DNA from 2 places in the Aequorivita sp. IT1282 genome. Region 1 is predicted to be linked to the other one. Evidence: riboswitches for the same ligand, from Rfam matches in the RefSeq annotation. Region 1 holds a riboswitch; the other holds the start of a gene.

Region 1 (3,454 bases):
AGAATCTGCAGCATTTATTGAATCCTCAATTTTTTGAATTTTTATAAGAGAATCTTTCGCCTTCAAATCCTTGTTAATAGTATCCTGAATTTGTAATCGATTTTCAATAATTTCTTTATTCTGAGAAAAAGAATAGGCCGAGTAAAAGATCAAGAAAAAGGTACATGTGAACTTCATTCTAAATTTGAATATGTATAATAATGTTGGTTAAATTCAATAGGAATGCCAAATATCTCCACTCGTACTCTTTGTTTAATACATTATTAGCGTTCAAACCAGCCACCCATCTCCCACTCCTCCGAAACACTTACTAAGGAGAGTTCCATAAAACTTCGCATCCCCTCTCGAGCGCTGGCGCCTGTACTGAGCAGGACTGTAATGCGGTATTCTGCCCCCAGGTGTAGTTCTTTTTATGACAACAAATAGCCTCAAAGGTTTAATTACGTTAAGCTTCGATTTGCGATGGCTTATAGACCTAGCAATGAAGACATCATTGACACGATTGCTTCGCTGCTTTCCACTGCCATTGGAAGTGGGAGGAGTTTTTTTAGCGGGTTGCTAAATAAGGGGCTTTTTAATTTCAAAAGGAGGTCTCGACTGCGCTCGACCGGACAATGGAGTCAGGTGTAGTACTATTCATGATAGCAAGTAGCCTCATGAGGTTGCCGCGCTTCGCTCGCAATGACGGTTCATTCAATCATCATCCGAATCGTTTTGGCCAAGGAGTTTACGGATTAAAAAAGAAAACCTAGAACCTACAAATACAATTCATAAATTCATCTCTAGCTAGTAATCAAATTTCCATACCTTTGTTCCGTATTTGGTTTGTATCTGAAAAATTTCAGAACAATTAAAAGGGAAATAGGTGAAAATTGATGAAGCCGCCGGTTGAAAAACCAAGTCTTCTTAAATCTTTAAATCCTATGCTGTTCCCGCAACTGTAAGCTTTGTCCGCCTAAGGCGGATGCCTGTAATTAAAAACTTCAAAATAATCCACTGTCTACCTTGGTTGATGGGAAGGAAAATTACAGGACGCAAGCCAGGAGACCTGCCAAATTGCAATAATTTAAAAAACGCTGGCTTTCGGGTAAAAGGCTTTAAGTTTATGATTTTATTTATAGCTTCTTACTGCTCTTATTTAACCCAGACTTCTCAAGGGACAAGTGTTCTTGTCGGCATTTCATTTTTTAAACACATCCATTATGGCGAAATATAATTTATGGCATATGGCGGGCCTGGATATTTTCTTAGAGTCTCTAAACGACCAAGAGCTTAAAAAGTACACAACAAATCTGGCACCGCAATCCAATGCATCTCCTTTAATAAGTTGGCGGGATACTGCAGATTTTTTTGCACCAAGAGAGCCTTTAAATTCGCTGGAAAAAGATAGAATTACATTAGAGTTAATGGAAAGTCAATTTCAATGGAAAACAGACTTTAACGAAATATTGAAGCATCCATACGACGCATTGATTGTAACCAACTCGCTGCAAACGATACTGTGGACCAATCCTGGGTTCTTTAAAATGACAGGCTATCAAGCCAGTTATGCACTTGGAAAAAAACCTTCTTTTTTGCAAGGGGATCAAACTTCAAAAGAAACCAAGGAACTTATAAAGGAAAATCTTTTAAAAGAGATACCCTTCACTTCAAAAATACTGAACTATAAAAAAAACCAAGAAGAATACTGGTGTAAAATACAAATCTTCCCAATGCAAACTAAGAAAGGTATTACCCATTATTTGGCATTGGAAACTGAACTATTATGAACGTAAAAGAAAGAATTTTAAAATCAGAAACCCGCATATTTAAAGCGGTTTTCCCAAATACAACCAATCATTACGACACGCTTTTTGGCGGTACCGCTATGCAGTTTATGGATGAGGTTGCGTTTATCACTGCCACACGCTATAGTAGGCAAAGAATGGTAACAGTTTCTTCAGACCGCATCGATTTTACAAAACCCATTCCTGCAGGAACCATTGTAGAATTGGTGGGGCAAGTTGTGCATTTGGGAACAACGAGCCTTAAGGTGAAAGTTGAAATATTTGTTGAGGAAATGTATTCTTACAGTCGGGAAAAAGCGGTAAGTGGAGTATTCACCTTTGTTGCGATTGATGAAAATAAAAATCCTATTAAATTAATATAATAGGCCTTTTCACTAACATTCATCCTATACCCTGCCCACGCGGGTGTCTCTCCCGTGTTCTCTGAAATGTATCACGCTTATTGATAGGAATACCCAACAATTACTCAATATTGACCAGCTGCTAAAACGGCGTCGGTGGAAACACGGATTAATCAAAGAAAACTGTGTGGCCGACACAGGCTACAGTAGTGGCGAAGATGTATTCTATAGAAAACCGCTAAACCTATTACCGCTCGCTATCAAAAATCTCCTTTACAGCCATTCTATATTTTACAGGATTGGCGGCTTTTTTGATCTTTTTATAGGTTTTTTGCGGATTCGAAAAAGATTGCGAAAAATATTCCCAGAAACCTAACATCTTCATTTTAATTGGTGTTGGCCCAGATAAAATTGCATCGTATTGTTGGTAGATTTCGTCGTGAAAAGCTTCAAATAAATCCCAGCGATTTTCAGGATAGTCTGTAGTATTGTTTTTTATCATACTCGGTAAAAACGGATCGGCAATTAAGCCACGACCAATCATAAAATGATCAATACTTGGGAAACGCTCCTGCATTTTCTTAAACTGTGCCACCGTGGTAATATCGCCGTTATAATACAGTTTGTGTTTTGCGGCGTCAACACATTTTTGAAAAGCGTCTAAATCTACGCCACCTTTGTACAATTGTTTTCCAAGACGCGCGTGTATAGCAACGTTTTTAAGCGGATATTTATCGAGAATAGGAAAAGTGTGCAGAATTTCGTCACTATGCTCATACCCCATCCGCATTTTCATTGAGACCAAAATATCGGTTTCATTGTGAACACGTTTTAAAATAGCATCTATTTTATTGAAATCGCAAATTAAACCAGAACCCATGCCACGATTTGTAACCATTGGGTACGGACAACCTAAATTCCAGTTTAGCTCTTTATAACCAAATTGTTGCACGTATTTAGCAACAAAAATAAACTCGTCGGCATCATTTGTAATTATCTGAGGAATAACTTCTAAAGTAGCGTTGTTCTCTGGTAATAAATCGCGCTCGTATGATTGCTTCACTTCCATCTTGCCATTTAAACGAATATAGGGCGCATAGAAAGTATCTATACCTCCAAAATATTTGTTTTGGGCATTCCTAAAATGAAAAGTGGTAAATCCCTGTAATGGCGAAGATAAAAGTGTAAAACTCATAGTTTATTTGCTGGGGCAAATATAAGCGAATTGTTTATTGGTTTTGATTTTTATATAATTCTAATACAAGACTATTGTAAAGCGATAAGAGATTTGAGTTGAGATTTTAAAATCGTTTTTGGAATAAGGTT
Region 2 (3,454 bases), 550 kb from region 1:
CGCATAAGCAGAGAAATTTGCGAAATTATATTGTAATGTGCCAGACGTTTTGTGAAACGGTACATAAATAAGCTGCTTCTGCTTTTCTAAATCTTCTGCTTTGGTATAGGAATAATTCGCACTAAAATCCAACGATTGCTGTTGGTTAATTTTCACAAAATAACCAACAGATGCTTCGAGGCCGTAATTTTGTGTTTTACTAATATTTATAGGCTCCCAAACATTGCCGCTGGCGGGAACCCATTTTATTAAATCTTCGGAAGAGATATAGAATGCCGCAAAATCTGCTTTCAAATTTCCAACGGAAAACTCCTGCCCCAATTCAATTTGATATGAAGTTTCTGGCTGCAAATTTAAATTGCCACCTGCGTACCAAAACAAATCATTAAAGGTTGGCACGCGATAGTTCTTTGAACCGTTTATACGAAGCGCATACTTTTCTGAAAGTCGCCATTTAGCATCAGCCGAAAAAAGAAATGGGTTGTCAAAATCATTCAGAAATTCTTTTCTAAAATTTAAACCGTAGCTAAAATCTTTCGAAATTTTATGATTTAACAGAATTACAGCAGCTAAAGTTTTTCGAAAATTCTCACCCACGTTGTCTCCAGTGGCATTTATGTATGTGTATTCAACTTTTGCGTTTAGCCGAAGTTTTTCCCGAAGAAAAACTTCAGATTGCAGGGCACTTATAAATGTGTTCGCACTGCCCTCGTCAAACAAAGGTTTTTCACTATTTGGATAATAGCGGTATTGTTCAAAAAGGTGCGCAACGCTAGCTTTTGTTGTAAATAACCCAATTCTTTGCTGCAATTGCCAAAGGTTACGTGTTGCAATATCTTTATAACCGTCCTTGCCGATAGTATTTAAACTGCCAGAAAAATTACGGTCGTTATAGGTGTATTCAGAATTCCACGTAGCAACGCCATTCTTCAATTTTTTGGCACCATTTACATTAGCTGCTAAGCGCAGAAATTCACCGTGTTGATTTTTTTGGTTTTTACCCACATAATCGTAATCGTTATCAGAACTAGTAAAATCTACGCCTACATTTAAATAAAGGTTATCCCAAGATTGAGTAGTGGTTGCATTTCCGCCAATTGTAGAAAAACTTCCGTAACGAAGTCCGATTGCAGTAGTATCAATCTTTTCGAAGGTATATGTGTTGTTTAAATGAATACTTCCGCCAACGGCACCGCTGCCGTATTGCACACCGCCGCCACCGCTTCTTATTGCAATTTCATTGTAATTTAAAGGTGAAATAGTATTGAAATCTGTCTGTCCCGTAAAAACCGAATTTATATTGATGCCGTTCCAAACCACAGCAGTTTGAGCGGCGTTTGTTCCACGGAAAGAGGGAGATGAAACCATTCCGAAACCATTTTCTTTAAAGTAGATTGAAGTATTGTAGCGAAGCGTTTCAGTTAAAGAAGTGGCATTTCTTTCAACAACAGAATCATTGAGTTTTTCTAGTTTGAACCCTTTTGAAAAATGAATGAGTTTTGCATCGGTAAGCATCACTTCCGGCAATTGCTGAATGCTATCCAGTTGCGCGTAGGCAGAAACCGTACACAGCAAAAAAAATAAAATAATATGGATACTAGTTTGTTTCATAATTCAACCTTTATCCCGAAAGTTTGATATTTTTAAATTATGAATCTGGCAGGTCTCCTGGCTTGTCTTTTGTGCTACCTTCCCATCAGCCTATGACTGACAGTGGTTTTTGAAGTTATGCACGCCCAAAATATATTGGGACGACTTACAGTTGCGGGAACAGCTTCGGGTTTTAACCGAATTCCCTTTTAAAAGCATTTTCCAGTGTGGAAAACTGCTTACCAAAATTCATCGCAAAAATAGACTTTAAATACTAGTACACCCAAACAAAACCATTATTTTTGGGGATGCAAAAATTTGTCTTCATTATAAGTTGCTTCCTTTTTTTTACCGCTTGTAAAAACACCAATAACGATATTCAATCATCCGATACCTCAAATGCTGAAGGAATATTGACGGATATAAAATACGCCAAAGGTTTTGAGATAGCCACTTTTGACGGTTACAAAACCATCACCCTAAAAAACCCGTGGCCCGGAACCGAGAAAACATTTACTTATGCTTTAATTGAAAAAAACGGTGCGATTCAAAATCCGGAAAAGTATGACGCAGTAGTTGAATTACCGGTAAAACGAATTGTTGTTACTTCCACCACTCACATTCCTTCTTTGGAAATGTTGGGGGAAATTGAAACATTGGTCGGTTTTCCTAATCTCAACTATATTTCTTCGGAAAAAACACGACAACTAATTGTAGCCGAAAAAGTAAAAGAGCTCGGTAAAAACGAAGATATCAATACCGAAATTTTAATCGAATTAAATCCAGAAGCAGTAATTGGTTTTGCGGTTGACGGAAATAATTCTGCTTTTGCCACCATTCAGAAAACAGGTATTCCTGTGCTTTATAATTCAGATTGGACAGAAACTTCACCTTTGGGAAAAGCAGAATGGATTAAATTTTTTGGAGTTCTTTTCAATAAAGAAAAAGAAGCTGATAGTATTTTTAATACTATTGAAACCGATTATAACGCTGCTAAAAAAATTGCTTCCGAAGCAAAAGAAACCCCCACAGTTATTAGCGGGGCAATGTATAAAGACGTTTGGTATATGCCGCAGGGCGATAGTTGGGGCGCACAATTTATAGACGATGCCAATGGTGATTATCTTTGGAAAGATTCAGAAGGCACTGGCAGCCTCGCATTAAATTTAGAATCTGTTTTGGAGAAAGGCCAAAATGCAGCATATTGGATAGGTCCCGGACAATTTACAAGCCTAGACGAGATGAAAAATGCGAGCCAAGTATATGCCCAATTTGAAGCGTATAAAACTGCAAACGTTTATTCTTACAGTATGAAAAAAGGCGAAACGGGCGGTGTGATTTATTATGAATTGGCACCCAATCGTCCAGATTTGGTTTTAAAAGATTTAATTAAAATTCTACACCCAGAGTTGTTTCCGGAGCACCAATTTTACTTTTTTGATAAATTGAATTAATGCAAACTACCCAAACATTTCGCCTTCAATTTGCGGTGCTATTTATAGCGCTCATTGCTGCGTTTTTGGTGAATTTGAGCATCGGATCGGTTTCAATTCCTATTGATGAAATTATTTCTGTCTTCATTGGCAACGGTGCTTCTAAAGAAACTTGGCGCTATATATTGATGGATTACAGACTACCAAAAGCAATTACAGCAATACTTGCCGGTGGCGGTTTGGCTGTTTCGGGATTGCTAATGCAGACCTTGTTTCGCAACCCGTTGGCCGGTCCTTTTGTTTTAGGATTGAGCAGCGGCGCGAGCCTGGGTGTTGCCATTTTAATATTGGGTGCAAGTACCTTTGGCGGAATTTTTGGAACTTTACTACTAAGTCAATGGAGCCTTGTCGTGGCTTCGGCATTAGGTAGC

Evidence for each region. Region 1 has a riboswitch for cobalamin ahead of AC3RVG_RS03370 (PAS domain-containing protein). Riboswitches for the same ligand answer to the same signal wherever they lie in the genome.
Region 2: it holds a riboswitch for cobalamin, as region 1 does, so the genes downstream of both, AC3RVG_RS00940 (TonB-dependent receptor) here and AC3RVG_RS03370 (PAS domain-containing protein) in region 1, are expected to answer to the same signal.

What each region holds. Positions count from the first base shown of each region.
Region 1 is NZ_JBYRHR010000001.1:741,293-744,746, forward strand. It holds gene AC3RVG_RS03365 (hypothetical protein) at 1-66, opposite strand, end outside; cobalamin riboswitch at 805-1,070, shown strand; gene AC3RVG_RS03370 (PAS domain-containing protein) at 1,203-1,769, shown strand; gene AC3RVG_RS03375 (acyl-CoA thioesterase) at 1,766-2,149, shown strand; gene AC3RVG_RS03380 (tRNA dihydrouridine synthase) at 2,376-3,323, opposite strand.
Region 2 is NZ_JBYRHR010000001.1:190,599-194,052, reverse strand. It holds gene AC3RVG_RS00940 (TonB-dependent receptor) at 1-1,611, opposite strand, end outside; cobalamin riboswitch at 1,642-1,853, opposite strand; gene AC3RVG_RS00935 (ABC transporter substrate-binding protein) at 1,899-3,044, shown strand; gene AC3RVG_RS00930 (FecCD family ABC transporter permease) at 3,044-3,454, shown strand, end outside.